Regions from separate parts of the Halopseudomonas litoralis genome, predicted to be linked through region 3. Evidence: predicted binding sites of a transcription regulator. Region 3 holds the regulator's gene; each other region holds the start of a gene.

Region 1 (7,735 bases), 1.0 Mb from region 3:
AGGAAACGCCCCGGCTGGTTGCGGGATAACCCCGCCTCGCTGCGACTGCGCTGCAGAAAGTCGGTCCAGGCGGCGGCCAGCTCGGCGAGCTGAGCTGCGTCCTGCGGTGCCTGTGGGTCAATCGCGGCGAGCGCCTCACGCAGCGGCCCGGCAATACTGCACCGCGGCTCGGCATCCAGCCAGGCGCGCATCTGCTCACACCACTGCCCGTAGTCCATGTCCAGTAACGGCAGGTCAAGCAGCCATTCACCGGGGTAATCGAGAATCTCGATACGCAGCGACCGGGTGCTCTGCAAGCGCTTGAGCAGACCGGTCTGACGAAAGCGCAGATCTATCACCACCCGCGACAGGTCTCGAGTGGACTCGGGCCAACGCGCAGGTTCGCCGGCGAGGGCTTCCAGCGCCTGCAGATAGGCGAAGGGTTGCTCTACGCCATCGCGCTGCCAACGCACTGCTTCCAATCGGTCAAAGGGCGCACGCCGCGCCAGCAACCCGCGCTGATGGTTCTCCAGCTGATTGATCAGACTGGTAATGAAGGTCGTCTTGCCCGCTCGACTGAGCCCGGTGACACCGATGCGCAGATGCGGACTACCCAGGCTGGCTGCTTGTTGCCGAACGCTTTCCAGCCACTGCGGTTGCTTTATTCCTGGCATGCAGGCACTCCCGGAATGATTTATGGTCTATGGGCAGTATCGCACAACAAGGCTAGGGAAAATTTCAATGGCATATGCAGACACGCACAGCAAGGCCGTAGGTTACCTGCTGTGGATTTTCGGGTTCATGGGCGCGCACCGTTTCTACTACGGCAAACCCTGGACCGGCACCCTGTATTTCTTCACATTGGGCCTGTTCTTCATCGGCTGGATCATCGACCTGTTCCTGATCCCATCCATGGATGACCAGGCTGATCAGCGTTTTCGCAGCGGTCGAGTCAATTTCAATCTGACCTGGATCCTGCTGACCTTTCTCGGGGTCTTCGGCGCCCACCGCTTATATATGGGCAAGTGGATCACCGCCATCATCTATTTCTGCACTGGCGGCCTGTTCCTGCTGGGCGTGTTGTATGACTACTGGACACTCAACGAACAGATTTCAGTGAAGAACATGGAAAAGGCCTGGTAACTCCAAGGCCTGCTCCTATACGGGATCGTTACGAGTCAGCAGCTCATCAGGAAGATGGACTATCCAGCCTTCCTGCTGCGGCGGCATCTGCAGGTGATAGCCCTGGTCTTTCAGGTTGGTCAGTACCTGCAGAATGTCTTCGCGTGCCAGTTTGCGCTCTTCGCTGAGCACCATATCCATAGCGTGTTCGGGCTTGCCAAACAGCTTCAACAAGGGCTCCGGCACTTCAGTGACGCCTTTTTCCCTGGGCACGTACAGATACATGCCGTCCTTGCGCGTGCTTCGATAGATGGAACACAGCACCTTCATGCGGTCTGCCCCTTGGTGGAGAATTGATTTGCCAGTGCCAACAGTTCCTCGCCCATCAGCTCGCGTCGCCAGCCGGTAAGCTCCTTCGGCAAGCTATATGGGCCGCATGGATAACCGGTGCGCACCATGGCTTCGAGCACCTTCTTGCGCAATATGATCTCGCTCGCCATACCCAGCCGCTCGGCGTGCTGCTGACCGACCTTGCGCAGCGTTTTCAGCAGTCGATTGGCATCGGCTGGCAGAGGCTCCGGCACGGACTGCGGCCATTGCTCCTGCGGCAGCGCCTGCCCCTGACGGATCAGGTCCAGAATGACCTCTCCATCCTGACGCACCGTGCGCGGATGCATATCATCCAGTCGTGCCAATGCCTGCAGTGAATCAGGTTGCCGCTGCGCCAGGGGACACAATGTGGCCTCCCTCAGAAGACGATTGCGTGCCTGATCGCGCTGCCGCGCCTGATGTTCACGCCAGTCACACAACAGCTGCAGAATAGCCAACTCGGCGGGTTTGAGCCGCCAGGCCTGCTTGATCCGGTGATAGGCCTCGGCCGGCTCCACCATCACCCGGGCATTGGCGACCATATCGGCGGTATCTTCCAGCAACCAATCGGTGAGGCCAGCGGCCTCGATACGCGGCGCCAGTAGTTTATAGACCGCCGCCAGATGCACAGTATCGTCGGCAGCATATTGCAGCTGTCTGTCGCTCAATGGCCGCTGCAACCAATCCGAGCGGGTCACGTCCTTGGGCAGTTCGATGTCCAGCAGCGCACTCACCAGTCGCGAATAGCCCATGGAAAAATCCATACCCAGAAAAGCCGCGGCCAGCTGCGTATCGAACAGCGGTGCGGGCAAGGCGCCACAAAGATGCAGGAACACTTCCAGATCCTCGCCACAGGCGTGCAACACCTTGACCACAGCAGGGCTTTCCAGCAGCGCGACCAATGGCGACCAGTCGGTAATGGCCAGCGGATCGATCAGAAAGGCGCGTTCGCCATCGCCGATCTGGATCAGCCCGGCGATCGGGAAGAAGGTTTCCGTGCGGACAAACTCGGTATCCACTGCCACAAAGGGTAATTGCAGCCACTGCTTGCACCAGTCGGCCAGGTCGGCGTTCTGGTCGATCATGAGAGGGCGAGCCTCGGTTGAGGTCATAAAATATTGTTTCCTTGGCCTGAGCGCACAGTATAACCGACCCATTCCCTCACGCGGACTGCAACTTTCAACGGATGTGTGCAACCACCGATTTTTTCTTTCCCAAGGGGTCAAGATTGATGCACATCAACCGATATAGAGCCATGGCCTTATAGTATGCGCTGCCCGAAGGCCAATCGGAGCAGAACCCACCAAGGAGTCAGCATGGCGTTTTTTCAGCACCTACAGCTCAAGTACAAATTCTGGGCTGTCAACAGCGTGACCTTCATCAGCACCATGTTACTGGTACTGGTCGCGCTCTGGGTGGAGCAGGACCGGATTCATGTGGTGCGTCAGGAGTTGGCCCGCGACATGGTTCTGAGTTCCAGCACGGATACCACCCCTGCCGGGCTGCGCTGGTTGAATGCAGCCTCCTCCAATGGAACTGCCACCCCTTCAGCGCAGTGGATTCCGGCGAGCCGCTTGAACGTCCCGGCGACAGCCAACCTGCACGGCGCCTGGTTAGCCAGCCGTAACGGCGAAGCACAACTGCTCGGCATCGAAAGGCAGGATTATCTCGGCTTACTGCTGGATCGCGCACCGCTTTATGCCATCGTGGTATTGCTGTTGATGCTCGGCGTGCTCGGTGTCTCCCAGCTGCTCATATCCTTTATCACCCGTAATATCCTCGTCCTCCGCGATGCCATGCTCAAGGTTCAGCAAACTGGTGATCTGACCTTACGTGCTGCCGTTGCCTCACGGGATGAGGTTGGCGCCATGGCGCAGGCCTTCAACGCCATGCAGACCGCCCAGCAGGAGGTGGTCGGCACCGTGCGCCAGGCCGCCAGGCAACTGGAACAGGGTACTGATGAAATGGCTCGCCTGATGACCGGGGTAAAGGATGGCATGGTTACCCAGCAAGGCGAAACCGATATGGTCGCCGCCGCCGTCAACGAAATGAGCGCCACTGTCCAGGACATTGCCGGCAACACTGCCGTCACCCGCGATCAATCCACCCAGGCAGATACATTGGCGCGCGACGGGCAGGATCAGGTGTTGCGCGTCAGCCAGACCATTACCGGGCTGGCCACCAGCATCGAGCGCTGCACCCAGCATATGCAGAAGCTCGAAGGCCACAGTCAGGAAATCAGCGGCGTCGTACGGGTGATCCGCGAAATAGCCGAACAGACCAATCTGCTTGCCCTCAACGCGGCCATCGAAGCCGCCCGGGCCGGCGAATCCGGTCGCGGCTTTGCTGTGGTGGCTGACGAAGTGCGGGCGCTGGCGCAACGCGTGCAGAGCTCCACCGATGAAATTCAGCGCATGATCGAGGCCCTGCAGGGCGGCACTCACAACGCCGTGACGGAAATGCAGGACAGCGCCCGACTGACCCATGCCTCGGTCGAACAGGTAGAGCAAGCCGGTACTGCGCTGGCGGAGATCACTGCCTCGGTAAGTCAGATCAGCGATGGCAACAGCGAGATCGCCTCTGCGGTCGAACAACAGAGCGAGGCAGCCGAGTCCATCACCCAGAGCATTATCCAGATTCGGGATGTGACCGAGCAGACCGTGATGCAGACTGTTCAGAGTGCTGCAACCAGCGAACAGCTGGCAACGCTTGCTCATCAGTTGACTGACGCGGTGGGACGACTGAAGACCTGAGTCCGCGCTCCCCTCAACGTGCTGAAGGGAGCGCCATAGGTTACTGCAGAGCGATACGAGCGCGATTGTTTTCAACGGTCGCCGGACCGATACCCTTGACCACAGTCAGTTGATCGACCGACTCGAACTGACCATTCTCCTGGCGATGGGCAACAATGGCTTCGGCCTTGGCCATGCCGATACCTTTCAGACCTTCGGCGATTTCAGCCGCGCTGGCATCGTTGATATTGACCGTGACCATGGGTTCAGCGACGGCTTCAGCGAAAGCCGGCACGGCCAGCCAGGCGGACAAACTGAAGATGACGGCAGCAAGGATCGTTTTCATGATATTTCTCCATTGATAAAGGAATTGAACCGCACATCAAGGGAGAAACCCGAACAACAATCAAACCATAACGCTTCCCTGCGGCACCCCGTCAAACTAGCCCCAAGATCCCTGCAACAACAGCACTTAAAGGCAAATCTGTGAAGAATCTCTCACAACAATGCCGCCTGTCACCAAAAAGGTGACAGCGCAGCATCCGCAATGGCATTATGCCGCCACCGCAATCACCGGAAAAGGACAGCCAAGTGGACGACGCCATACCCCTGCTGGTATGCGACGATTCAAGCATGGCCCGCAAGCAGCTGATCCGCAGCCTGCCGGCAAACTGGCCATTCAGGATCACCCAAGCCGAGAACGGCCTGCTCGGTTTGGAAGCGATTCGCCAGAACGAGGGACGCATAGTACTCCTCGATCTCACCATGCCCGAGCTGAATGGCTTCGACGTACTTGCTCGCATACGCGACGAAGGTCTGCAGGCCGACGTCATCGTCATCTCCGGTGATGTGCAGCAGGAAGCCATTCGGCGCGCCAAGGCGTTGGGAGCCCGATCCTTCCTGCGCAAACCCGTCGACCCACTGGAACTGGAAGCTGCTCTGCTGGCCCTGGGTATGGGGCTCCCCCCTGCTCCACTGCAGCCCGAGAATATCACCTCTCATTGTCTGCCCTCGGTCAGCTTCCGTGATGCCTTTCGTGAACTGGCCAATATATCCATGGGCCGCGCCGCTGAGTTGCTGGCACGGGTGCTGAATGTCTTTATCTGTCTGCCGGTCCCCAACGTCAATATTCTGGAAGTCAGCGAGCTGCAAATGGCCCTGGCTGATGCCCAGGGCAACCAGCAGGTCTCGGCCATCTGTCAGGGCTATATAGGCGGTGGCATTGCCGGTGAAGCCTTATTGATCTTCCATGATTCGAAGATCAGTGATGTCGCCGGCCTGCTGAACAGTCAGTTGAATGCGACTCCGCACCTGGAACTGCTGCTGGACCTCGCGGCCATCATAACCGGCGCCTGCCTCAATGGCCTGTCTGAACAGCTCGACATCCAGCTATCACTGGGACACCCACTGGTGCTCGGCCAGCACTGCACAATCGAGGAACTGATCCGGCTCAATCGCCCCCGCTGGAAACGGACCCTGGCGGTTGAGATCAGTTATGCCCTGGAAAACCATGATATCCAGTTCGACCTCATTCTGCTGTTCACCGAGGACTCGATACCCAAACTGCAGCAGAAGATTGAGCTGCTGATCTGATGCTCACTACGTGCAGGAAGACCCAGCCATGACAGCGCCACTTGATATCAGCGAATTGCACTGGATGCTGGACATCGTCCAGAGCATCGATGTCGGCGTGGTCGTACTGAACCGAGACTATCGAATACAGGCGTGGAACAGCTTCATGGAAAACCACTCCGGCATGTCTGCCAATCAGGTAGCTCAACAGTCATTGCTCGACCTGTTTCCGGAAATCGATCGCCCCTGGTTCACCCATAAGGTCGAAACGGCCATCATGCTCGGCATCCGCACCTTCACCATCTGGGAGCAACGTCCCTATCTGGTGCGGTTCAAGAGTTATCAGCCGATAACCGGACTGGCTGATGAAATGTATCAGAACGTCACCATTCTGCCCCTGCGCTCGATCAGTGCCACGTCCGACCACGTTTGCCTGATCATCTATGATGTGACCAATGCTGCCATCAACAAGCGTCAGCTGCAGGCAGCCAATACTCAGCTTCAGGAACTGGCTCTGCATGACGGCCTGAGCGGTCTGCTCAACCGCCGTCACTGGGAAAACTGCCTGGAGCGCGAGTTCGCTCGCCACAGGCGCCACAATAGTCAGGCCAGCCTGGTGCTGTTCGATATCGATCATTTCAAGAAATTGAATGACAGCCATGGGCATAGGGCAGGCGACGAGGTCATCCGCCAGGTGGCCCGAGTGACCCGCCAGATGGCACGGGAGAGTGACTATGCCGGTCGTTATGGCGGTGAGGAGTTCGTCGTTCTGCTGCCCCACACCGGCCTGGAAGGAGCCCGTCAGTTTGCTGAGCGGCTACGCTGCAGCATCGAGCAACTCAACGTAGATTATGAAGGCCTGGTTCTGACCTGCACCGCCAGTATGGGCGTGGCGTGCATGGAAGAGGACATGCCCGGATATGGCATGCTGATCGAGGCCGCGGACCGTGCGCTGTATCGATCCAAGGCCAATGGTCGTAACTGCATCACCTTGAGTAAAGCCGGGGAGCTTGCCCTGTAACCCTGCAGGTAACGCCCCCCCCACAGCCCTAGCCGCGCGCTGCAGCCAACCCGCGCTGCAGGTCCGCACGCAGATCGGCCACCTCTTCCAGGCCAACCGCCAGGCGGATCAACCCTTCATGAATGCCCGCCGCTTGCCGAGTCTCGGCACTCAGCCGGCCATGGGTGGTGCTTGCGGGGTGGGTAATGGTGCTCTTGGCATCACCCAGATTGGCGGTGATGGAAATCAGACGTGTGGCATCGATGAACCGCCATGCGGCCTCGCGACCACCGCGGACTTCAAAGCTGACCACGGCACCGAAGGCCGACTGCTGCGCCCTGGCCAATTCATGCTGCGGGTGGCTGGGCAGCCCGGCATAATAGACACGCTCGATATCCGGCTGCTCATCCAGCCACTCCGCCAGCTCCTGAGCGGCCGCACAATGGGCGGCCATACGCAGACGCAGCGTTTCCAGCCCCTTGAGAAATACCCAGGCGTTGAATGGGCTCAATGTCGGACCTGCCGTACGCAGAAAACCGACAACTTCCTGCATATGCTCCTTGCGCCCGGCCACGATCCCACCCAGACAGCGGCCCTGACCATCAATGTACTTGGTCGCGGAATGGATGACGATATCCGCACCCAGGTCCAGCGGCTTCTGCAAGGCTGGCGTGCAGAAACAGTTATCCACGGCGAGCAATGCGCCCTGCTCTCTGGCGACCGCAGCCAGCCCACGAATGTCCACCAGCTCGGCCAACGGGTTGGATGGCGATTCGACAAAGAACAGCCGGGTGTTGGGCTTGCAGGCAGCACGCCAGCCATCCAGATCAGCCAGAGTGACATAATCCACTTCCACACCGAAACGCTTGAAGTACTTGTCGAACAGACTGACGGTGGCGCCGAACACGCTGCGCGATACCAGAATATGGTCACCAGCGCTGCACAGACTCATGACAGTAGC
Region 2 (7,735 bases), 240 kb from region 3:
GCTGCTGCAGGCGTTTTCCCGCGCCAGATTGTGGCTCTGGAGTCTTGGTGGCCTGGCAGTGGTTGTCAGTCTGTTGATTCAGCAAGGGCTGTTGCGCCGTGCATTGCGACCGCTGCATCGCTCCCGCCGCGAGCTGTCGGAATGGCACGCCGGCCAGCGGCTGGTGCTCAGTGATGACGTGCCGCAGGAGCTTGTGCCTCTGGTTGGCCAGATCAATCACCTGGGCGCACAGGTCGAACAGACCATTCAGCGTTCGCGCAAAGGTGTTGGTGATCTTGGTCACGCATTGAAAACGCCGTTGGCGGTGACCGAGAGTCTGGTGCGTCAGGCTGATCTGGACGCTGAAGCGAAGCAGGCTATTACCGCGCAGCTGGAGGGTATCCGTCGGCAATTGGAGCGGGCATTGCAACGCTCGCGTCTGGCGCCGGAGAGTCAGGCGGGAAAACGGTTCAGTCCCCGGCAGGATCTGCCCTGGCTGATGGACTCGCTGCGGCAGATACACGGTGAACGGGTACGTATAAGCGCCCCGGAGAATGCGGGCGCAGAGTGGCCCTTCGAGCGCGAAGACATGCTGGAATTGCTGGGTAATCTGCTTGATAACGCCTGCAAGTGGGCGGACGGTCTGGTGCGGGTAGATTGGCAGTTGAGTGGTCAGCTGTTACAGCTGCAGGTAGAGGACGACGGCCGGGGGATTGATGGCGCAGATAGAGACAGGGTGTTGCGCCGCGGTACCCGGCTGGATGAAAGCGTCAGCGGGCATGGGTTCGGTCTGGCGATCGTCGGCGATCTGGTCGAGGTATATGGTGGAGAGCTGGAGCTGCAGGACAGCGAACTGGGTGGACTGGCCGTGCGGGTGAGACTGCCTGTGTCGCGCAGATAACAACCACTCCCCACCCTAGATCGTTTGTATGGTTCATCTGCAGGTCCAAAATGGACCTGTCAGGGTGGAGGGGCTCAATCGTTTTCCGGCCTTTCGGCACGGACTGTGGGAGATTTCGCCCCACCCTCACCATAAACGCCAATAGAGAATCCATCGGCAGAGCCAAGCCGCTCAGACCGACGATACGTCGCAAGCCAGCGTCTGGTGAGCCCTGACAAGTCAAAGACTACTTTAGCTTGGAGGACGCGCCATGACAAAATCTGTTGAATCTATCCTGGTGGGTATCGATGTCAGCAAGGCGGAGCTGGTGATCGCTCGCAGTGACGCCCCTCAGATCGACACGATCAACAACTCCCCCAGCGCTATTAAGCGCTGGTTGAAGTCGTTGCCGCAGGGCTCAAGGATCGCGCTGGAAGCCACCGGAATTTATCATCGGCAACTGGCCACGCTGGCTCATGCAGCAGCACACCCGCTCTACTTACTGGATGGTTATCGGCTCAGCCGTTACCGCGATGGGGTAGGTACCCGGGCCAAGACCGACCCGTCTGATGCCAGACTGATCCTGCGTTATTTGAGCAACGAGCTTGAGGAGCTCAAGCCTTGGATCCCTGCCCATGATGCGTTTTACCGCATCCAAAGCCTGATGCGCCGTCGAGCCTCGCTGGTTCATACCCGAGTAGCGTTGAGCCAGAGCTTGCAGGATGTACCTGAGTTGAAGCAGGCGAGCAAACAGCTGGATACCCATATCCGTCGCGTTGAGCTGCTGATTACCCAGCGCCTGAAGCAGGCCTTGGCAGACGTAGGCTGGGACGCAGATGCAAAACGCTGCATGGACATCGAAGGCATTGGCGAGCTGAGCTCAATGGCACTCGCCAACACCTTCCACCGAGGTCGCTTCAAGAGCAGTGACGCCTTCATCGCTTACCTGGGGATGGATGTCAAAGTCCGAGACTCTGGCAAGCAGGCAGGCCGACGAAAACTCACCAAGAAAGGCGACCCGGAATTACGCCGCCTGCTCTACAACGCGGCTATGGCTGCCCGTAAAACCGCTGCCTGGAAGGCGTTATACGAGACCTATCTATCACAGGGACTCAAGCCCATCCAGGCGCTGATCAAGCTGGCAAGAAAGTTGGCGCGCATTGCCTTTGCCTTGATGCAGAATCAAACGGTTTATCGGCCCAAAACCTGATAAAAGGGGTTGGCATGAACCATAGAATCTCCCACGCTCCCGCGTGGGAATGAATGCTGGGATGCTCTGCGTCCCAGTTCTGGCGTTGTGCAGGTGGTTGGTCGGGACGCAGGAGCGTCCAGGGCTTGGCTCCCACGCTGGAGCGTGGGAGCCATCAGCTGAGGCGATCAGTTGGGAGCTAGCTCAGAGCACCATCGCCGCCAGCCAGCCGAAGGCGATCAGCGGCAGGTTGTAGTGCAGGAAGGTGGGCACCACGGTATCCCAGATATGGCTGTGCTGGCCATCGGCATTCAGGCCGGCAGTGGGTCCGAGTGTGGAGTCGGAAGCCGGCGAGCCGGCGTCGCCCAGTGCGGCAGCGGTGCCGACCAGAGAGATAATCGCCAGCGGGCTGAAGCCGAGCTGCATGGCCAGAGGCACGTAGATGGCGGCGATGATCGGAATGGTCGAGAAGGACGAGCCGATACCCAGCGTGATCAGCAGTCCCACTATCAGCATCAGCAAGGCGGCCAGCGCCTTGTTGTCACCGATGGCGGTGGCGGAACTGGTGACCATGGTCTCGATGTGGCCGGTGGCTTGCATTACCGAGGCGAAGCCGTTGGCGGCGATCATGATGAAGCCGATCATGGCCATCATCTTCATGCCTTCGGTAAACAGATTGTCGGCCTCGCGCCAGCGCACTACACCCGACACGGAGAACACGATGAAGCCAGCCAGCGCGCCCATGATCATCGAGTCCAGCCACAGCTGGATGGAGAAGGCAGCGATCACGGCGATCAGGGCTACCAGCAGCGTCTTGGGTGTGTAGCCGACCTTCTCAGCTGACTCACCGGTATTGCCCACCGCAGCGGCGGCGTACTCACGGCGCTTGCGGTAGCTGAAGAAGGCTACCCCCAGGCCGAACAGCATACCCAGCGCCGGCAGCGCCATGGCATGCATGACGTTGAGGCCGGTGATATCCAGACCACCATCCTGAACGTTGGCCAGCAGGATGTCGTTGAGGAAGATGCCACCGAAACCCACCGGCAGAAACATGTAGGGCGTGATCAGACCGAAGGTGAGGACGCAGGCGACCAGGCGGCGGTCCAACCTCAGCTTGCCCATGACGAACAGCAGCGGCGGCACCAGCAACGGAATGAAGGCAATATGGATCGGCAGGATGTTCTGCGAGGCCATGGCTACTGCCAGCAGCATGACCAGCAGGATGAGGCGCAGTTTGCCGGTACCACCCTCGCGCTGGCTATTGATCATATTCAGCGCCCGGTCAGCCAGCGCCTGGGCGGTGCCTGACTTGGCGATGGCCACCGCGAAAGCGCCGAGCAGGGCGTAGCTCAATGCAACGTTGGCACCTTTACCCAGGCCTTTCTGAAAGGTCTCAAGGGTCGCGTCCAGGCTCAGACCACCGAGCAGACCGCCGGTGACTGCGCCGATGATCAGCGCGACGACTACGTGCACTCGGCACAGACTCAGAATCAGCATTACTGCAACTGCAACGACCACTGCGTTCATGGTTACATCCTGTGTGAAAAAATGACTTGCAAAGGGGCAGGGCGCGTACTCTGCCGGATGGCCGGGATGCTGTCAAAAGATACGGATGAAATCGTCGGGGCGGGGGTTCTCATCAAGCGTCCTCGTAGGAGGGCCGTCGGATCGCGGCACCGCCCTCACGACGCTGGCCGGGAGGCCAGCTATTGGCTACCTAGATTTTGAACCGCCCGAGCAAGTTGCTGATCTGCTGTCCGATTCGGGCCAGGTGCTCGCTGGCCTGGGCGGTTTGCTGTGCACCATCGGTGGTTTCCCGGGCCAGCTCGGCGGCTTCGGTAACGTTGCGATTCACGTCTTCGACCACGGTCGATTGCTGGGTGGTGGCGCTGGCAATCGACGCATTCAGGCTCACCAGCTGCTGCATGGAGGTGGCGATCTGCTCCAGTGCCTGTCCGGCGGAATTGACCTGCTCGACGCTGAGTTCGGAATAGCGGCTGCTTTCATTGATCACGGTGACGACCGACTGGGTATTTGTCTGCAGCCGGGTGATCATCCCGTGAATCTCTTCGGTGGATTTCTGCGTACGCTGGGCCAGGTTGCGCACTTCATCGGCTACCACGGCAAAGCCGCGACCCATTTCGCCGGCGCGGGCGGCCTCGATGGCGGCGTTCAACGCCAACAGGTTGGTCTGCTCGGCAATGGCGCGGATCACATCCAGCACGGTGGCGATTTCCTTGGCATCGGCAGACAGGGTTTCCATGTGTGCGACGGCGGTGTTCACGCTGTCGGACAGATGATCGATCTGCTCGATGGTTTTCCCGACCTGCATGCGACCGAAATGGGCGCCCTCGTTGGCGCTTTCCACTTCCAGGGCTGCGGCATTGGCGTTCTGCGCCACGTCCTGCACGCCATAGGTGATTTCATTGACCGCCGTAGCCATGAGCTCCATGCGCTCGGATTGGCGGGTCATGCCAGTGAGGCTGGCATTGCTGATCTGATCCAGCTGCTGGCTGGCACTGATCATCTGAGTGGCGCCGTCGCCCAGTTGGCCGATCAACTGACGCAGGTTGCTGGTAAAGGTATTGAAGTGTCGCGCCAGCAGCGACAGCTCATCCTGAGCATCGCTGTCCAGGGTGCGCGTCAGGTCACCTTCGCCATTGGCTATATCGCCCATGGCCTGAACCACCTGATTCAATGGTCGGGTAATACTGCGACCTATGATATAGAGGCTGATCACCATAAGCAGAAGGATCACGGCCACCACGGACAGTGCCCAGAGAACCTGGGTGCGGAATCTGTTTTCCACGTCGGTGAGGAAAATGCCAGTGCCGATCATGTAATCCCATGGCTTGAAATGAGTGAAGGCGGCCAGGCGCCTAACGGCATCGCCTTCACCGACCACACCGCCCGGTTTGACCCAGAGATATTCGTAATGGCCGGTGCCCTGGGCGCGGGCTACGTCGACCATCTCCTTGATTACGTTAGGGCCTCTATCCTTGCCGAGGGTGCTCAGGTCGACGCCTTCGGTTTCGGGCGCGAAAGGGTGCATGCGCATGACATAGTTCATGTCATTGACCCAGAAATATTCATTACCGCCGTAGCGTAAGCCGCGCAGGGTTTCCAGCGCCTGGTGGCGAGCCTGTTCGGGGCTGAGTTCGCCGCTGAGCTCCTTGGCATGATAGGACGCCAGTAAGGTGTGGGCGGTTTCAACCAGGTGAGTGGCCTTGGTGATCTCGGCGGTATGGATTTCCTTGCGCAAATGGTCAAGAGAAATGAAGGTAAGCACCAGCAGGCTGACGAGTGACACTATGAGAATAAGCCATATCCGCTGGCTGATTTTTATTCTTCGCAACAGATCCATTTTCCAATCTCCGACATCTTTCGAGGTAACTGCGGCCTGGCCATTTCGGCCTGCCTTTGACTGTTATCGGTCAGTTGCGGGGATACTGAAGTGTTTTTTGTGGCGAGGCCAGTATCTAATGGCCATTATTGGTCTGGTGAATCCCTCAGGGCCGTCTCCTTCGACAGTACCAGCCACTCTGTGGGATCTTTCGAGGCACGCGTTGGCATGCTAAATTGCCGCGGCTACTCGATACGGATGGCACTTTTCGTTGCCGCCTCGGTCTATCTGTTTGTTTCCCAAAGGATATTTTATGCAGTTATCTATCAAGAGCCTGTCCCTTGCGGCGCTGCTGAGCACAGCAGCGGTCTCCACCGCTGTCATGGCCGGGGCGCAGGATGCCATCGAGCCGCCAGATGATGCCGTTCTGACTGAAGATATCGCCGGAAAGGTGGTGGTGGGTTGGGTCGAAAAGGGTTTGATTCTGCCGGAGGAGACTGCGGTAAAGATCAAGGTGGACTCCGGCGCGCTGACCTCATCCATGCATGCGGTCAATCTGGAGCGCTTTACCCGCAAAGGCAAGAAGTGGGTGCGCTATGACGTGCCGGTGGTCGATGCCGATACCGGCAATCGGGTCACCCTGCATTTCGAGCGTCCGGTATTCCGTCAGATGACGGTGCGTGGCGCCGGTGGCGAAGACTATCGGCCCGTGGTGAAGATGCGTATGTGCGTGGGCAATCGGATCTATGACGAGCAGTTTTCCCTGCGTGATCGCAGCGACATGACCTATCCGGTGTTGCTGGGTCGACGCACCATCGAGCATATCGGTCTGATCGACGTGTCCGACACATTCATGCTGCCGCTGGATTGCCCGGACGCCGCCAGTGAGGAGGAGCGCAACCGGCAGCAGCTGATGAAGGATGACGCGACTCTGGTGGATGACAGTCAGATCGATCAGCCCTCGGAGCCTGAAGAGGATGACCGTGAAGACCGTGAAGAAGAACGCAGTGAATGAATGACCGCGCCGCGCTGTTGTCAGACTGACAGCAGCCAGCCGAATGCCGCCGTGGCGATCACCACCAGCCACGGCGGCACCTTCCAGAATATCAATGCAATGAGCGCAGCCAGGGCAAGGGCCGCATCCTGCGGGGCTTTGATGGCGCTGGTCCATACCGGCTGATACAGCGCCGCCAGCAGAATCCCCACCACTGCAGCATTGACCCCGGCCAGTGCCACTCGTGTGCGTAGGTTGTGACGTAATTGTGCCCAGAACGGCAGGGCGCCGATGACCAGCAGAAAAGAAGGCAGAAAGATCGCTACCAGGCAGATCAGACCGGTGATCCAGGCTGGCGCGGCGGTCTCCATGGCGGTACCCAGGAAAGCAGCGAAAGTGAACAGCGGCCCGGGTACGGCCTGAGTGGCGCCATAGCCGGCGAGGAAGGTATCGGTATCCAGCAACCCGGCTTGTACCGTCTCGGCCTGCAATAGCGGCAACACTACATGCCCGCCACCGAAGACCAGTGAACCCACACGATAGAAGCTGTCCACCAGGATAAGCATCTGGCTGGGGATCAAAGCGGCCAATAACGGCAGGCCGATCAGTAGAGCAAAGAAGACTGTCAGCGCCCAGCTACCGGTGCGGCGGCTGACACGTGTTGGTAGATCGTCTTGCTGTTCCTCAATGTCCGGTTTGATCAGTAATACGCCGATCAGTCCGGCCATCAGCAATACCAGAGGTTGGCTCCAGATAAAGGGCAGCATCAGTACCGCTGCCGCGCTGATGCCCATGAGAGTGACGCGCAGACGGTCAGGGCAGAGAGTGCGTGCCATGCCCCAGACGGCCTGGGCAACGACCGCCACCGCAACGATTTTCAGTCCTTGCAGCACGCCTGAACCGAGATTGCCGTAATACGTCAGTGAACTGGCAAACAGCATCAGCGCCGCCGCTGAAGGCAGGGTGAAGCCTATCCAGGCGGCCAGTGCGCCGCCGTAACCGGCACGGGAGAGTCCCAGCGCCAGACCCACCTGGCTGCTGGCGGGGCCGGGCAGAAACTGGCACAGGGCAACCACGTCGGCATAGCTGCGTTCGGACAGCCAGCGCCGGCGCACCACAAATTCGTCACGAAAATAGCCCAGATGCGCGACGGGCCCGCCGAAGGAGGTCAGGCCCAGCCGCAGAAAGATCAGGAAGACCGACCAGGGGCTGTTATCGGCAGGAAACATTTTCTGGCTTACTGGTCGTCGAGAGAGGGTTACCACATCAGATCATCGGGTACCTTGAAGTCGGCATAGGGATCATCTTCTGCTGGTTGTTCGGCTTCGACCCTGGCGATGACAACCGGCC
Region 3 (7,735 bases):
ACAGCAACAATACGGATAATGCGCGCATGAATTCTCTCGTTAATACAGGAGACTGACAGATGACATTAAAACAATATCATGTGTCCGCGGTAGATTTTTTCCCGATTTGTGGAACAGTTCTTGCCTAGAGAAGGGCCAGAGGAACTTTTTCGTCAATTTATTGTTTTGAGGTAACTCAAGGGAATGCCAGTCAATCGTGGTGAGATGATGAACTCCATGCGCAGCAACCTGGCGGGTCTGCGTCACGGTAGCCTGGGTGTGCCGATTCTGCTGCTGGCCATGCTCGGCATGATGATGCTGCCGGTTCCGCCGTTTCTGCTGGATGTGTTCTTCACCTTCAATATTGCCTTGTCACTGGTCGTGCTGCTGGTCTGTGCGTACGCCCTGCGGCCCCTGGACTTTGCCGCCTTCCCTACCATTCTGCTGGTGGCGACGTTGCTGCGCCTGGCGCTGAACGTGGCCTCGACCCGCGTCGTTCTGCTGAACGGCCATGAAGGCGGTGATGCGGCCGGCAAGGTCATCCAGGCCTTCGGTGAGGTAGTGATCGGCGGCAATTTCGTGGTCGGTCTGGTGGTATTCACCATCCTCATGATCATCAACTTCGTGGTGGTGACCAAGGGGGCGGGGCGCATATCCGAGGTCAGCGCGCGCTTCACTCTGGACGCCATGCCCGGTAAGCAGATGGCAATCGATGCGGATCTGAACGCCGGTCTGATCGATCAGGAAGAAGCCAAGGTTCGCCGTATGGAAGTGGCCCAGGAAGCAGACTTCTACGGTTCGATGGATGGCGCCAGCAAGTTCGTTCGCGGTGATGCGGTGGCCGGTCTGCTGATCCTGTTCATCAACGTGATTGGCGGTCTGGCCATCGGTATGGCGCAGCATGGGTTGGGCTTTGCCGAGGCGGGTGAGATCTATGTACTGCTGACCATCGGTGACGGCCTGGTAGCGCAGATTCCCTCGCTGCTGCTGTCCACCGCGGCCGCGATCATGGTGACGCGGGTTTCCACTTCCGAAGATATGGGTGGTCAGGTCAAGCGGCAGATGTTCGCGTCCCCCAAGGCGCTGGGTATCGCCGCGGCCATCATGATCGTCATGGGCCTGATTCCGGGTATGCCGCATTTGTCCTTCCTGAGCCTGGGCGCCTTGGCTGCTGGCGGTGCTTATCTCATTGCCAAGCGACAGCGGCTCAAGGTGGAAGCGGAGCAGGCTGCCGAGCAGCAGCAGGCGCAACAGCCGGCGCTGCAGCGCCCGGAGAACCGTGAGCTGGGCTGGGATGATGTAACCCCGGTTGACATGGTCGGGCTGGAAGTCGGCTATCGGTTGATCCCCCTGGTTGACCGCAGTCAGGGCGGGCAGTTGCTGGCGCGAATCAAGGGTATTCGCAAAAAACTGTCACAGGATCTGGGTTTTCTCATGCCCTCCGTGCATATCCGCGACAACCTGGATCTGGCGCCGAACGTTTATCGCATCACCTTGATGGGTGTCGGTTTGGCGGAAGCCGAAGTACATGCCGACCGTGAGCTGGCGATCAACCCGGGGCAGGTGTTCGGTGAGATCAAGGGCATTCCGGGCAAGGACCCGGCATTTGGTCTGGATGCGGTGTGGATCGAGTCCATGCACAAGGATCAGGCGCAATCCCTGGGTTACACGGTGGTCGATGTCAGCACAGTGGTTGCTACTCACCTTAATCAGATTCTCTACAAGCACTCCCACGAGCTGCTTGGTCATGAAGAGGTTCAGCAACTGCTGAAGGTGCTGGCCAAGGCCTCGCCCAAACTTGCCGAAGAGCTGGTGCCGGGGATCATTTCCCTGTCCGGTCTGCTCAAGGTATTGCAGGGGTTGCTGCAGGAGCAGGTGCCGGTGAGGGACATTCGTACCATTGCCGAGGCCATCGCCAACCAGGCGGGCAAGAGTCAAGATACCGGCGCTCTGATCGGCGCCGTGCGTATCGCATTATCGCGCTCCATCGTGCAAAGCATTGTCGGGCTTGAGTCCGAGCTGCCTGTGATTACCTTGGAGCCAAGGTTGGAACAGATATTGCTTCAGAGTCTGCAGAAGGCTGGGCAAGGCAATGATGACGGCATTCTGTTGGAGCCTGGTATGGCGGAGAAACTGCAACGTTCGCTCGCGGACATGGTGCAGCGCCAGGAAATGCAGGGCAAACCGGCGATATTGCTGGTCGCCGGCCCGGTACGCAACATGATGGCAAGGTTTGTCAGATATGCGGCGCCCGGAGCGCAGGTATTGTCCTACCAGGAGATACCCGACAGCAAACAGGTCACCATCGTTGCCACCGTCGGACAGAATTGATTTACACAGGGGTGAGGTCAGGCCATGAGAGTCAAACGTTTTTTTGCAGCAGACATGCGCTCGGCAATGAAACTGGTGCGCGACGAGATGGGCGCGGAAGCGTCCATCATCGCCAACCGGCGAGTAGCCGGTGGGGTCGAGCTGACCGCAGCGCTGGATTATGAAGCGCCGCGCCTGACGCCACCCACGCCCGGCTTGGATCTGGAGCTGAAGAAGACCCAGGAACGCATCATCAGTGCCCGGGCCAATCTCCAGGACGGCGAACGCCCGTCCGAGGGCCCCAGCGTGAACCGTCAATTGTTCGGTGACAGCATGCGCCAGGCAGCAGAGCAGGGCTCGCCGGTGGCGCGTGATCTACTGGAACGGCTGCACAGTGAACGCGCAGCGCCCACAGCACCCGCAGAAACAGCAGCCAGGTCTGCCCCTCCGGCCACTGATGATTTCGACGCTATGCGTTCGGAAATCGCCGGGCTGCGCGACATGCTCGAATCCCAGCTGGGTGGCCTGGCCTGGGGTCAGGTCAATCAGCATCAGCCGCGACAGGCCAGCCTGTGGCGCCGGTTGGTGCACCTGGGGCTGCCCCCGGAGTTATGCAAGGAATTGTTGGCCAAGGTGGTCGATGTGACCGACGTGCGCCAGGCCTGGCGCCTGTTGCTGGCACATCTGGCCCAGGGTGTTCCGGCCATGCGTGAAGAGCTGATCGATCAGGGTGGCGTGATTGCGCTGGTCGGACCGACCGGTGCCGGCAAGACCACCACGCTGGGCAAGCTGGCGGCGCGCTATGTCCTCAAACACGGCAGCCAGAGCGTGGCGCTGGTGACCATGGATACCTATCGCATCGGCGCCCATGAGCAGTTGCGCACCCTGGGCCGCATACTCAACGTACCGGTACGAGTGGTGGATGAACAGAACAGTCTGAATGATGTGCTGGAGGAGTTCGGCAACAAGCGTCTGGTGTTGGTGGACACGGCCGGGCTGCAGGCGCAGGATCCGCAATTGCGCGGGCAGCTCAGCGAGTTGGCAACACAAGGCTCGCGTATCAGCACCTTGTTGGTATTGGCGGCCACCAGCCAATATCGTGTGCTCAAGGCGGCATGGCACAATTACCGCTGCTGCAACCCGGTGGGTTGCATTCTGACCAAGGTGGACGAGGCAGCTACGCTGGGCGAAGCACTGGGGCTGGCTATGGAGCAACGTCTCCCGGTAGCCTATGTAGCTGATGGCCAGCGTATACCCGATGACCTGTCCCGCGGTGTCGGGCACCAACTGGTCAGCCGCGCCGTAGGTCTGGCAGGTAATGAGATGGCAGCTGACCAGACCATGGCCGACGTTTTTGCCGGTATACTCCATAGCCAGCGCGCAAGTTAACGATTTGATAAAGGCGACAGCATAGATGGGCAATCATCCGGTTCAGGTAATCGCAGTTACCGGCGGCAAGGGCGGAGTGGGCAAGACCAATGTGTCTGTCAATCTGGCCCTGGCGCTGGCCGATCTCGGGCGTCGCGTGGTGTTGATGGATGCGGACCTGGGGCTGGCCAATGTCGATGTGCAGCTGGGATTGCGACCCAAGGCGACCTTGGCCGATGTGCTGGCGGGCAACTGCGACCTGCGCGAAGTGTTGATCAACGGGCCGGGCGGCATCCGCATCGTGCCCGCCGCCTCGGGTGCCGCAGAAATGGTCAATCTGGGGCCGCGTGAGCATGCCGGGCTGATCCAGGCGTTCAGTGACATAGGCGATGAAATGGACGTGCTGATCGTCGATACCGCTGCCGGTATTGGTGATTCGGTAGTCAGTTTCGTGCGCGCAGCTCAGGAGGTGATCGTGGTGGTGTGTGATGAACCCACCTCCATCACCGATGCCTATGCCTTGATCAAGCTGCTCAACCGCGACCATGGCGTCACCCGTTTCAGGGTGTTGGCGAACATGGTTCACACCCCGCAGGAAGGCCATAACGTTTTCAACAAGCTGCTGCAGGTGACTGATCGCTTCCTGGAAGTGGCTCTGCAGTATGTTGGCGCCGTGCCCTACGATGAGTCCATCCGCAAGGCCGCGCAGAAGCAACGCGGGGTCTACGATGCCTTTCCGCGGAGCAAGGCCTCGCTGGCCATCCGCGGCATCGCCCGCAAGGTCGATGCCTGGCCACTGCCTTCCAGCCCGCGTGGGCATCTGGAATTTTTTGTGGAGCGCCTGGTGCAGCGGACCGGAATACCGTCATGAGCAGGGGGGCAGGAGGCGGTGTCAATATGTACGCGCGCACCATGGGCGCTGCCACCGAGCAGGACCGTCTGGTGCAGCAGTACGCACCGCTGGTCAAGCGTATTGCTTTCCATATGCTCGCCCGCCTGCCCGCCAGTGTGCAGGTGGATGACCTGATTCAGGCCGGAATGCTCGGTCTGCTGGAAGCCTCCCGCAAGTTCGATCACGGCAAGGGTGCCAGTTTCGAGACCTATGCCGGCATCCGCATTCGCGGCGCCATGCTGGATGATGTGCGCAAGGGCGATTGGGCCCCCCGCTCGGTCCATCGCAATACCCGTCTGGTCAGTAGTGCGATCCGCGCCGTTGAGACGAAAGTTGGACGTGACGCTAAAGATCACGAGGTTGCGGCCGAATTGGATATGAGCCTCGAAGATTATTACGCGATTCTCAACGACACGGCCGGCAGCAAGCTGTTCAGTTTTGAAGATCTGCTCGAAGCCGGCGCGCCGACCGAGGTTGGCGCCGACCATGAGCCCTTCGATGGAGTGGAGGACGAACGCTTTCGCAAGGCATTGGCCGAGGCGATAGACAAGCTGCCCGAACGCGAGCGGCTGGTGCTGTCGTTGTATTACGACGAGGAGTTGAACCTCAAGGAGATCGGCGCGGTGCTCGGCGTGAGCGAGTCCAGGGTCAGTCAGTTGCACAGTCAGTGCGCAGCGCGTCTGCGCGGGCGTATGGCCGACTGGCGCGACGGCTGAATCAGCGCTCACAGCATCTGGCTGGTCAGTGACAACAGTTTCGCGAAGTGTATGGGGCACAGACCCTCGCTGCACTTCTTCTGGTTTGTATGGAGGTCGACTTGGACAAGAACATGAAAATTCTCATCGTCGATGATTTTTCGACGATGCGACGCATTATCAAGAATCTGTTGCGTGATCTCGGTTTCACCAATACCGCTGAAGCAGACGATGGCACCACCGCGTTGCCGATGCTGCAAAGCGGTAATTTCGATTTTCTGGTGACCGACTGGAATATGCCCGGTATGAGCGGCATCGATCTGCTGCGTGCGGTGCGTGCGGACGAGCGCCTGAAGCACCTGCCGGTGTTGATGGTGACGGCTGAAGCCAAGCGCGACCAGATCATCGAAGCGGCTCAGGCTGGAGTCAACGGCTATGTAGTCAAGCCATTCACGGCGCAGGCACTCAAGGAAAAAATCGAAAAGGTTTTTGAGCGGGTCGAGGCCAGATGAATTCCGGGGGCAAGTTATGGCACTGAGCAGTAATCCCGGCCAGACGATCGCCGATGAGTTCGAGCATTCCCTTAAAAGCAATGCCCGGAAACTGGTGGATCACCTCGAAGAGGGTGATTACCGAGAGGCAGTACTGGTCATACACGAGATCAACCAGGCGCGCGATCGCGGCCTGTATTACGAGGTCGGCAAGCTTACTCGCGCACTGCACAACTCGATTGTCAATTTCCAGATCGACACTGTGCGTACGCTCGATAGCGAAGCTGAAGCCGCGGAAGCATCGAAGATTTCCGACGCCTCTGATCGTCTCGACTACGTGGTCAGGCTGACGGACAAGGCTGCCAATCGGACCATGGATCTGGTCGAGAGCAGTGCGCCCGTGATATCGGCGCTCGGCAGGGAAGCGACGACTCTGCGGGCTGAATGGGCACGATTGCAGCGGCGGGAAATGAGCGCGGCGGAATTCCGCGAGCTGTCACGCAACATTCTGGCGTTTCTCGAGCGCAGCGAACAGCACAGCGGTGAAGTGTCGGCGAATCTGAACGATATTCTCATGGCTCAGGACTACCAGGATCTCACGGGGCAGGTGATCAAGCGTGTCATCACGCTGGTGCATGATGTCGAGGAAAGCCTGTTGAATCTGGTGCGCATGGCGGGTCACGTCGATCGGATCGCCGGTATTCAGCACAACCTGGCTGGACTGGATGAAAGAAGATCATCGCACCAGGGTGAAGGTCCGCAGATTCATGCCGATAAAAGGGATGACGTGGTATCGGGACAGGATGAGGTCGACGACCTGCTGTCCAGCCTTGGGTTCTGAGGGAGTATTAAATGAGCTTTGATGCAGATGAAGAGATTCTCCAGGACTTTCTGGTAGAAGCTGGGGAAATTCTCGAGTTGTTGTCGGAACAGCTGGTCGAGCTGGAAAACCGCCCCGGCGATACCGATCTGCTCAATGCCATTTTTCGTGGCTTTCATACGGTCAAAGGTGGGGCCGGCTTCCTGCAACTGGATGCGCTGGTTGATTGTTGCCACATCGCTGAGAATGTCTTCGACATTCTGCGCAAGGGTGAACGGCAGGTCGATGCCGAGCTGATGGATGTAGTACTGCAGGCGCTGGACACCATCAACAGCATGTTCGCTCAGGTACGCGAAGGCGAGGTGCTGACGCCTGCCGAGCCGCAACTGCTGGCTGGTCTGTCCGCGCTGGCCCAGCCTGCAGCAGCAGATATCGCTGCGCCAATTGAAGAGCCCGCACCCGCTTCCGTGGAGCAGCGGGTTGCTGAACAAGCTGACGCCGGTGATATCACAGACGATGAGTTCGAGCTGTTGCTTGACGCTCTGCATGTCAAGCCGGAAGAAGATACAGCGCCCGAAGTGCCTGCCGCCGCCAGTGATGACATCACCGATGACGAGTTCGAAGCGCTGCTCGACCAGCTGCATGGCACTGGCAAGGGGCCGGGTGCCGTCGCGCTGGAGCCTTCCGTGCCTGACGCCCCAGCGTCTCAAACCGATAGTTCTTCGGCGCCGGCAACGGATGTCATTACCGATGATGAGTTCGAAGCGTTGCTGGACCAGTTGCATGGCCCAGGCAAGGGGCCGGGCATCGCTGCTGATCTGACACCCGCTGCGTCTTTGGAGCGTGTCGAACCTGCAAAAATCGCCGTGAGTTCACCGGAGCCGGTGGCCAAGTCTGCTGCCGTGGCTGCTTCCAAGACCCCGGTACGAGCAGAAAAAAAGGCCGAGTCGAGCGCTGATGCGCCCGCCGCGGAGACCACGGTGCGTGTCGATACCGCGCGTCTCGATGAAATCATGAACATGGTCGGTGAGCTGGTATTGGTGCGTAACCGGCTGATGCGCCTGGGTGTTGGCAGCGAGGACGAAGAACTGGCCAAGGCGGTTGGCAATCTGGATGTGGTTACCGCCGATCTGCAGGCCTCGGTGATGAAAACCCGCATGCAGCCGATCAAGAAGGTGTT

Evidence for each region. The regulator FliA, encoded in region 3, starts transcription of late flagellar genes. The targets are predictions, from matches to a motif close to CTAAAGTTTNNNNNNNNNNNGCCGNTAA.
Region 1: the regulator FliA is predicted to act here: its motif matches at 2,692-2,719, upstream of BLU11_RS09190 (methyl-accepting chemotaxis protein).
Region 2: the regulator FliA is predicted to act here: its motif matches at 5,476-5,503, upstream of BLU11_RS05525 (methyl-accepting chemotaxis protein).

The regions. Positions count from the first base shown of each region.
Region 1 is NZ_LT629748.1:1,893,445-1,901,179, forward strand. Features, by position in the region: gene BLU11_RS09170 (YcjX family protein) at 1-653, opposite strand, end outside; gene BLU11_RS09175 (NINE protein) at 721-1,122, shown strand; gene BLU11_RS09180 (YcgL domain-containing protein) at 1,138-1,431, opposite strand; gene rnd (ribonuclease D) at 1,428-2,582, opposite strand; gene BLU11_RS09190 (methyl-accepting chemotaxis protein) at 2,787-4,223, shown strand; gene BLU11_RS09195 (ComEA family DNA-binding protein) at 4,264-4,548, opposite strand; gene BLU11_RS09200 (response regulator) at 4,758-5,795, shown strand; gene BLU11_RS09205 (sensor domain-containing diguanylate cyclase) at 5,824-6,795, shown strand; gene BLU11_RS09210 (O-succinylhomoserine sulfhydrylase) at 6,824-7,735, opposite strand, start outside.
Region 2 is NZ_LT629748.1:1,114,305-1,122,039, forward strand. Features, by position in the region: gene BLU11_RS05510 (sensor histidine kinase) at 1-880, shown strand, start outside; gene BLU11_RS05515 (IS110 family RNA-guided transposase) at 1,131-2,069, shown strand; gene BLU11_RS05520 (Na+/H+ antiporter family protein) at 2,253-3,575, opposite strand; gene BLU11_RS05525 (methyl-accepting chemotaxis protein) at 3,766-5,412, opposite strand; gene rloA3 (retropepsin-like aspartic peptidase RloA3) at 5,705-6,406, shown strand; gene chrA (chromate efflux transporter) at 6,427-7,614, opposite strand; gene BLU11_RS05540 (DUF2058 domain-containing protein) at 7,644-7,735, opposite strand, start outside.
Region 3 is NZ_LT629748.1:873,258-880,992, forward strand. Features, by position in the region: gene BLU11_RS04320 (tetratricopeptide repeat protein) at 1-28, opposite strand, end outside; gene flhA (flagellar biosynthesis protein FlhA) at 205-2,310, shown strand; gene flhF (flagellar biosynthesis protein FlhF) at 2,335-3,678, shown strand; gene fleN (flagellar synthesis regulator FleN) at 3,704-4,528, shown strand; gene BLU11_RS04340 (RNA polymerase sigma factor FliA) at 4,525-5,265, shown strand; gene BLU11_RS04345 (chemotaxis response regulator CheY) at 5,379-5,756, shown strand; gene BLU11_RS04350 (protein phosphatase CheZ) at 5,773-6,576, shown strand; gene BLU11_RS04355 (chemotaxis protein CheA) at 6,588-7,735, shown strand, end outside.